DNA from 2 places in the Desulfovibrio sp. 1214_IL3152 genome. Region 1 is predicted to be linked to the other one. Evidence: predicted binding sites of a transcription regulator. Region 1 holds the regulator's gene; the other holds the start of a gene.
What was found. Region 1 encodes sigma-54, which starts transcription at its own class of promoters, with help from an activator protein. Its sites were predicted from a motif close to CTGGCACGGNNNNTGCTT; they were not measured.
Positions count from the first base shown of each region.

Region 2: a site for sigma-54 is predicted at 1,497-1,514, ahead of V6C07_RS10700 (ammonium transporter). Genes of this name have one in related genera too.

Region 1 covers NZ_JBAIYW010000259.1:4,426-8,852, forward strand. Annotated here, with positions in the region: gene V6C07_RS05440 (CTP synthase) at 1-1,020, shown strand, start outside; gene rpoN (RNA polymerase factor sigma-54) at 1,488-2,912, shown strand; gene hpf (ribosome hibernation-promoting factor, HPF/YfiA family) at 3,070-3,609, shown strand; gene rapZ (RNase adapter RapZ) at 3,675-4,427, shown strand, end outside.
Region 2 covers NZ_JBAIYW010000496.1:35,328-39,754, reverse strand. Annotated here, with positions in the region: gene V6C07_RS10710 (sigma-54 interaction domain-containing protein) at 1-1,106, shown strand, start outside; gene V6C07_RS10705 (hypothetical protein) at 1,327-1,473, opposite strand; gene V6C07_RS10700 (ammonium transporter) at 1,622-2,827, shown strand; gene V6C07_RS10695 (P-II family nitrogen regulator) at 2,846-3,184, shown strand; gene V6C07_RS10690 (glutamine synthetase III family protein) at 3,236-4,427, shown strand, end outside.

The DNA.
Region 1 (4,427 bases):
GACATTATCCTTTGCCGCTGCGAGCAAAGCATTCCTGAAGAACTGCGCCGCAAGATCGCCCTGTTCTGCAACGTTGATCAGGACGCCGTGTTCTCGTCGGTGGACGTGAACAATATCTACGAAGTGCCGCTTAAGTTCTATGCGGAAGGCTTTGATCAAAAAGTCGCCATCATGCTGCGCCTGCCCGCACGCAACGCCCAGCTTGACGCCTGGGAAAAGCTTGTGAGCGACAGCGACAACCCGCAGGGCAAGGTTACCGTCGCCATCGTGGGCAAGTATGTGGACCTTAAAGAAGCCTACAAGAGCCTGCACGAAGCCCTCATTCACGGCGGCGTCGCCAACCGGGTTCAGGTAGACCTGCGCTACGTCAACTCTGAAAATGTGGACGACGCCAACGCGGCCGAACACTTCAAGGGCTGCGACGGCATTCTGGTCCCCGGCGGCTTCGGCTATCGCGGCGTGGAAGGCAAAATCGCGGCCATCCGCTATGCGCGTGAAAACAGCATACCGTTTTTCGGCATCTGTCTCGGCATGCAGTGCGCGGTTATCGAATTTGCCCGTCATATGGCGGAAATGGCCGACGCCAACTCCGAAGAATTTGACCACCGTTCCAAGCACAAGGTCATTTACCTCATGACCGAATGGTACGACTTCCGCACCAGAAACGTGGAAAAACGCGACGCTGGCAGCGACAAGGGCGGCACCATGCGCCTTGGCTCCTACCCCTGCAAGGTCATGCCCGAGTCGCGCGCCTTTGAGGCGTACAAAACCGATCTGGTTGAAGAGCGCCACCGCCACCGCTATGAGTTCAACAATGAATTCAAGGAAGCCCTGGCGGAAAAAGGCATGATCTTCAGCGGAACCTCGCCCGACGGCTCCCTGGTGGAAATTGTAGAGCTGCCGGAACACCCCTGGTTCCTGGGCTGCCAGTTCCACCCCGAATTCAAATCCCGCCCCATGAATGCCCATCCGCTGTTCAGGGAGTTCATCGGCGCGGCCAAAAAGCACGCCAAAGTCTGATCCTCGGCGCAGGGCAAGAGGCAAAACCCCTTCTCCCATGTTTGCATATCTTCGCGCGGGCCTCTGGCCCGCGCTTTCATTTTATGACAAACCCACCACGGTACAACAAAGTGGAAACATTGTATTTTCAAAAATCTTCCCGGCATTGCTGCGCTCAAGCCAAAGTCACCGTCCCGCCAGGCAAACTTTGATCCAACTAGAGCAGATTAACTTTGAGAATGTACATTCTCAAAGTTTAAGGCACGCTCACTTCGGCGTTTAACCGCGCAGATAAACTGCGCTTACGCCTCCGTAGCGAACGTCTGCTTACGCAGCCGCCAGAGCAATTTCAAAGTGAAATTGCTCTAACCGAGCTTTCTGACTTTTGATAGTGCAACCTCTGGCTATTGCGTAATTTTTGCCACTATGGCACACTACTTGTAACCACAAGTATAAGGCTTCAGGATTTTTCAAGGCGGAAAACGCACATGGCACTGGAACTTCGACAGCAATTGAAACTGGCTCAGCAGCTGGTGATGACCCCGCAACTACAGCAGGCCATCAAGCTGCTTCAGCTCTCGCGTCTGGAGCTTCTGGAGACCGTGCAGCAGGAGATGCTGGAAAATCCTTTTCTTGAAGAATCGCACGGGGACGATCCGTCTCCGGATCATGTGGACGACCGGCGGGAAAACAGCGCGGAAGAAGCTTACGACAAGGAACTGGCAAAGGATGCCGACTGGGAGGATTACCTCGGAGAATTCGCCAGTACCCCCCGCCTTGTGCAGCCACGCGAATTTGAATCCGCAGAAGACATCTCCCCCCTCGAAGCCCGCTACTCCGCCAAACCTACCCTTGAAGGGCATCTGCTCTGGCAGCTCCGCCTTTCATCCCTTACCGATGCCCAGAAAGATATTGGCGAAGTGATCATCGGCAACCTCTCTTCCGCGGGCTACCTGCAAGCCAGCATTGAGGAAGTGGCCCAGATGGCCCAGGCGGAACCGGCCGAGGCTCTGGACGTGCTTGAACGGGTGCAGATGTTTGACCCCGTGGGCGTGGCCGCCCGCGACGCCCGCGAGTGCCTGCTGGTGCAGATCAAAAGCCTCAGGTACGACCGCGATCCCATTTTGCTTGAGCTTGTGAACGCGCACCTTGAAGACCTTGAAGCCAAGCGCTACAAGCCCCTGCTGCGCAAGTTCAGGCTGGACATGGATGAGCTGAAGGAATACCTCGACATCATCCAGAGCCTTGATCCCCTGCCCGGAGCCAGCTTCGGCGGCGGCGAACCGGCCTATGTAAGCCCGGATGTCTTCGTGTACAAAATGGGTGGTGAGTTTATCATCCTGCTCAATGAAGACGGCCTGCCGCAACTGCAGCTTTCCAACCTGACCCAGATGGACATGGGTGCCGCTTCGGATAAGGAAAAAGAATACTGTACGGAAAAAATGCGCGCGGCCACATGGCTGATCAAAAGTCTGTACCAGCGCCAGCGCACGCTGTACAAGGTAATGGAAAGCATCGTGCGGCATCAGCAGCCCTTTTTTGAAGAAGGCGTCACACGGCTTGCCCCCCTTATTCTCAAGGACATTGCCGACGACATCAGCATGCACGAGTCTACGGTAAGCCGCATCACCACCAATAAATACGTGGCTACGCCACATGGCATTTTCGAACTCAAATTTTTCTTCAACAGCGGGCTTGAACTTGATGACGGAAGCCAGGTCGGCTCTGAAAGCGTCAAAGCCCTCATTAAAAAATTCATTGCTGATGAAGACACAAAGTCGCCCCTCAGCGATGAACGCATCGGCGAAATGCTCAAGGAACGCCTCAAGGTCAATATTGCCCGGCGAACCGTGGCTAAATACCGTACTGCCCTTGACATACCCTCATCCTCCAGGCGCAAGGAGCATTTCTGATCTTTCCGCCGCGTCCCGGAACCCCGGTTCCTGCCGCCGCAAAGGCACATGACGCGCAAGATTGCGAAAAAGGCTTACACCGTCGCTTTTCGCTGCCCGCCCAAGGGCGGGGCCTCGCGGTTGCCATGCCGGAAACCGCCATCACAAGGAGGATTATATGAATATCTCTTTTGCCTTCAAAAACTTTGAAGCCTCCGACCATCTTAAAAAATATGCCCGCCGCCGCATGGAAAAGCTTGGGCGTTTTTTCGGCAAGTCCGCCGGTCTTGAAGTTACCGTCGTGCTGACCGTAGATAAATTCCGCCACCGCTGCGAAGTTACCGTTGTGGGGGAAGGGCTGCACATCAACGCCACTGAACAGACCACCGACATGTACGCTGCCATTGACCTTGTGACAGACAAGGTCGAAGCTCAGATCAAGCGTCAGGTTTCACGGGTCAAAACCCAGCGCCGTCAGGCGCGCAGCGCCGATGTTGATGTGTACACATACAATATCGAGGCAGAAGCCGAAGCCCCGCAACCTGTGGAAGGCACAGACCGCCTGGCGGCCAAGCCCCTGCACCTTGACGAGGCTCTCATGCAGCTTGACTCTATCGGCAGTGAGTTTCTGGTCTTTTTTAACGCTGAAAACGGTCGCATCAACGTCGTATACCGCACCCGCACAAGCGGTTATGCGCTGATTGACCCTGTTTTATAACACGCCTGTTCCGGGCCGCCCAAAAACACCGTTGCCTGGGCGGCCCGGGAATTTCAGGGGGAACCATGAGCACCGCCGCACATCAGCGCCCCGAAGGGCCGGTGATTGAAACCGTTGCCGCCGGGCCGCCCGTAGCCGTGTGCATTGTCACCGGCCTTTCCGGTGCGGGCAAAAGTACGGCCCTCAAGGTTTTTGAAGACATGGGCCATTTTGTGGTGGACGGCCTGCCCGCAAGCCTTGCCCCTGAAATGGTGGACATGATGTCCCGCCCCTCCATGAGCCATTTCAAAGGCATCGCCCTTGGCATGGACCTGCGGCAAAGCAACTTTCTGGATGAAATCAACGAAGCCCTGTCCGACCTTGCAGCCGTAAACATACGGCCCATGCTTCTTTTTATGGAGTGCGACGCGCAGGAACTTATACGTCGCTACGCCACAACCCGTCGCCCGCACCCTCTGGAACGTGAAGGCATGGGCCTTGAGGCTTCGCTGTTGTCGGAACGTAACAGCCTGAGCCCCCTGCGCGAAATGGCCGACCTGGTTATTGATACCTCGCGTTTTTCCATTCACGACCTGCGCCGCGCCATACAAAAGCGCTGGAGCGACAGCAAAAGCAAGCTGCGGGCCATCAGGGTCAACGTTATTTCTTTTGGTTTCAAATACGGCGTCCCGCGTGAGGCAGATTTTGTTTTTGACCTGCGTTTTCTCACCAATCCCTATTTTGTGGAAGAGCTGCGGCCCATGTGCGGCAAAGACAGAGAAGTGGCGCAATATGTTTTTGAACAACCCCACGCGCGCGAATTTTGCGTCAAACTCATA
Region 2 (4,427 bases), on a different contig from region 1:
CCCTGGAAGATGAAATGCGCCTTCTGACCATAGTGTCCACACTGCTTGGCCATGCCGCGCTGGAAAGTCAGGGGCGTATGGACGAAGAAACTTCCTCCCCTCTGCGGCCCAGAGGCTTTGTGGGTAATTCCGAAGGAATGCAAAAGGTTTATGCCCAGATAGCCCAGGTGGCTCCTTCAGTGACAACCGTTTTTCTTCAGGGTGAATCAGGCACGGGCAAAGAGCTTGCCGCCCGTGCCATTCACGCCGGCAGCGCCCGTGCCGGCAAGCCATTCATCTCGCTCAATTGCGCGGCCTTGCCGGAAAACCTCATAGAGAGCGAACTGTTTGGTCATGAACGCGGGGCATTTACCGGGGCCAGCGCCACGCGCAAGGGGCGGTTTGAACTGGCCCACGGTGGTACCCTGTTTCTGGATGAGGTGGGCGAGTTGTCGCTCATGACCCAGGCCAAGCTTTTGCGTGTCTTGCAGGAACGCGCTTTTGAGCGCCTGGGTGGTATGGATACGCACTATGTGGACGTGCGTTTTATTACTGCCACCAACAGAAACCTTGAACACATGGTCGCCAAGGAAAGTTTCCGCCGCGACCTTTTTTATCGCTTGAACGTGTTTCCCATCTACCTGCCTCCGCTGCGCGGCCGCCCTGAAGACATACTTCCGCTTGCCAACCATTTTATCCGAAAATTCGCCCAGGCCAATGGACGGGAAAATGTGCGCCTTTCCCTGGCTGTGATGGACATGTTGCAACGATATGCCTGGCCCGGAAATATTCGTGAACTGGAAAACGTCATGGAAAGGGCGGTGTTGCTTTTGGGCCGTGAAGGTCTTGTGCTGCCGCAGCACCTGCCCCCGGCTTTGCATGGCGCGCACTGCGCCGGCATGAATGGAGAAAACGCCTGTGCCGCGCGCCCGGGCTTTTCCGGCAGCCTTCAGGACCAGCTGGATGAGCTTGAACGGGCCTCCATCGTGGAAGCGCTGGAGTTCAGCCAGGGGCAAATGGGCAAGGCCGCTGCGAGCCTTGGCCTTACGGAGCGGATTATGGCCCTGCGCATGAAAAAGTATGATATCAGCTACAAGGAATTTCGTCCCAAGCATAACCGTTCATAGTGTGGTGTCGTTTCTGCTGCCATATTGTCTCAAAAGACTATAAAGGGCATAAAATTACAGATTTGTAGTTTTATGCCCTTGTTCTTTATGGGGTGCTTTTAATAAAAAATCTATTTATTATATATCATTATAATGATTTTGATGCGCAAAAAAGCAAATCGGACATGAAAAGCAACAAAAATGTATAAAATTATAATATATTGATATAATTTATTTAAATTTAAATTTTTCCAATAGCACGGTTTTCACTGTGCTCACATGTCTTTTTTTCTACAAAAACGTAAAAAATTTCATATTTTTTCAACCAGCCACCACAGCCAGTCACAATACCATAAAATAAATATCCTTCAATATCAGAGCATTGCAAATGATCTCCTCCCTGCATTTGCCTTGGCACAGTTAATGCTTTTAGGGGGACAGGCAGCGATATTGTATCGTTGCTGCGGATCCGGCGCCGGGCCGCTGAAGAAATTCAGCAACACGCACCTCTTGTGCGTAATGATCAAGGACGCTCTATGAATACCCCTGATACTGCCTTTGTCATTATCTGCGCCGCCATGGTCATGCTCATGCTTCCGGCTTTGGCCCTGTTTTATGGCGGCCTTGTCCGCGCGAGCAATGTTCTTTCAACCCATATGTACAGTTACGCCTGTCTTGGGCTTGTTTCCGTGCTTTGGGCGCTTGTGGGCTACACGCTGGCCTTTGGCGATGATGTGGGCGGCCTGGTGGGAAATTTCAGGTTTGCCCTGCTCAACGGGGTAAACGGCAGTCCCGCCCCAATGGCCCCGCAGTTGCCGCATACGGTCTTTATGGGCTTTCAGTGCATGTTCGCCGTGCTCACCGTGGCCTTGATTTCGGGAGCCTATGCCGAACGTATGCGTTTTTCCGCCATGCTGCTTTTCTCTGCCTTGTGGCTCGTTTTTGTGTATGCCCCCGTGGCCCATTGGGTGTGGGGCGGTGGATGGATGGGCCGCATGGGCGCTCTGGACTTTGCCGGTGGCGCAGTGGTGCACATGTCTTCAGGAGCCGCGGCGCTTGCCTGCGCCCAGGCTTTGGGACCCAGAATTTCAACCGGATCAAGCCATGCTCCGCACAATCTGCCGTTAACGCTTCTTGGCGGCGGTATCCTCTGGTTCGGCTGGTTCGGCTTTAACGCCGGCAGTGCTCTGGCTGCGGGAACTCTTGCGGGGCAGGCGCTGGTCACCACGCACATGGCAGCGGCCTGCGGCATTCTTGGCTGGATAATCATTGAATGGAAGCACACGGGCAAGCCTACCAGTCTGGGAGCGATTTCCGGCGCTCTGGCAGGGCTTGTGGCAATCACCCCGGGTGCGGGCTTTGTGGAGGTGCTGCCAGCCATGCTCATAGGATTTATAGGCGGAATGGTGTGTTACGGCGGCGTGTTGCTGAAGAGCCGGTGCGGTTATGACGATGCCCTTGACGTTGTGGGCATACACGGCCTTGGCGGAACCTGGGGCGCGCTGGCTACAGGCTTGTTCGCCAGTGCGGCGGTCAACGGCGTGGACGGTCTTTTTTACGGCAATCCCGAGCAGGTGTGGATACAGCTTGTGTCCATCGCAGGAACCTGGGCGTTTGTTTACGTTGCCACCCGCATCATCGTTCGCCTTGTGGATGCCGTGGTCGGATTGCGGGTTGCTCCCGAGGAGGAATACAGCGGCCTTGATCTCGGTGAACACAATGAACGTGGCTATAATCTGTAATCCGGGAGAGGCAGCGCCATGAAAAAACTCGAAATAATTATCCGTCCCGGCATGTTTGAAAAAGTCAGGGATGTGCTTTCAGAGTTGGGCATTCACGGGATGAATTACACGGAAATAAAGGGCTTTGGACGGCAACGCGGCCACACTGAAGTGTACCGTGGCTCCATCATGCAGGTGGACTGCCTGCCCAAGATAAAGATTGAAGTGGTTTTGCATGACGCCATGCTTGAGTCGGCAGTGGACGCGGTAATGCTTACTGCCCGCACGGGGCAGGTAGGGGACGGAAAGATTTTTATCAGCCATGTGGATGATGCCGTGCGCATCCGCACAGGCCAACGCGGCGATGCGGCCCTCTAGGCCGGAAGTTTGACGGCAAGATTCACCTGTCCAACTGAAAGGAGTAAAGGCATGAGTTCCACCCGCAAAAAAGCTTTATTCATGGCTATAAATACCGCGCCTGTGGTTCCCGCTCACAGGGAAGGACCCGCCTGCCGCGTGGAAGACAACTTTGGCCGTTATGTTTTTGGTCTTTCCACCATGCGCAAGCGCCTGCCCAAGGATGTCTACAGCAAGCTGGTCAAGACCATTCGCGATGGCGAACGGCTGAATCCGGACATTGCCGATGTGGTTGCCAATGCCATGAAGGACTGGGCCATAGAAAATGGCGCAAGTCATTATACGCACTGGTTTCATCCCATGACCGGCCTTACGGCCGAAAAGCACGATGCCTTTTTGTCGCCCACGTCCGATGGGCAGGTCATAAGCGAATTTTCGGGCAAAATGCTTATCAGTGGTGAACCTGACGCCTCGTCCTTTCCTTCGGGGGGCCTCCGCTCCACCTTTGAGGCGCGCGGCTACACCGCCTGGGACCCCAGTGTGCCGGTTTTTATCATTCCCGCGCCTTATGGGGCGACACTGCACATTCCCACATACTTTTATTCGTATTCCGGCGAGGCCCTGGATCGCAAAATTCCGTTGTTGCGCTCCATATCCGCCTTGTCCCGGCAGGCCATGCGCATACTTCGCCTGTTCGGCAACGACTCTGCGGCATATGTGCGCGCCATGGTGGGACCGGAACAGGAATACTTTCTTGTGGACAAGCATCTTGCGGCCCTGCGGCCGGACCTGCTGCTGGCAGGACGCACCCTCCTGGGGGCGCCTTCGGCCAAAGGACAGGAAATGGAAGACCATTACTTCGGCGCAATTCCTGCCCGGGTAATGAGTTTCATGCAAGATGTGGAAAAAGAGCTGCTGGCTTTGGGCATTCCTGCAAAAACCAGACACAATGAGGTGGCTCCGGGCCAGTTTGAGCTGGCCCCGGTTTACGAAGAGGCCAACATTGCCTGCGATCATAATATGCTCACCATGAACATGATGCGGCATATGGCCGCAAGGCACGGCTTTGTCTGCCTGCTGCATGAAAAACCTTTTGCCGGAGTAAACGGCAGCGGCAAGCACAATAACTGGTCCATGAGCGATTCCGACGGCCAGAATCTTCTCAATCCCGGAACAACGCCGCAGGATAATGCGCAGTTCCTTGTTTTTCTGGCCGCCGTTCTGCGCGCGGTACACAAACACAGCACGGCCTTGCGGCTTGGGA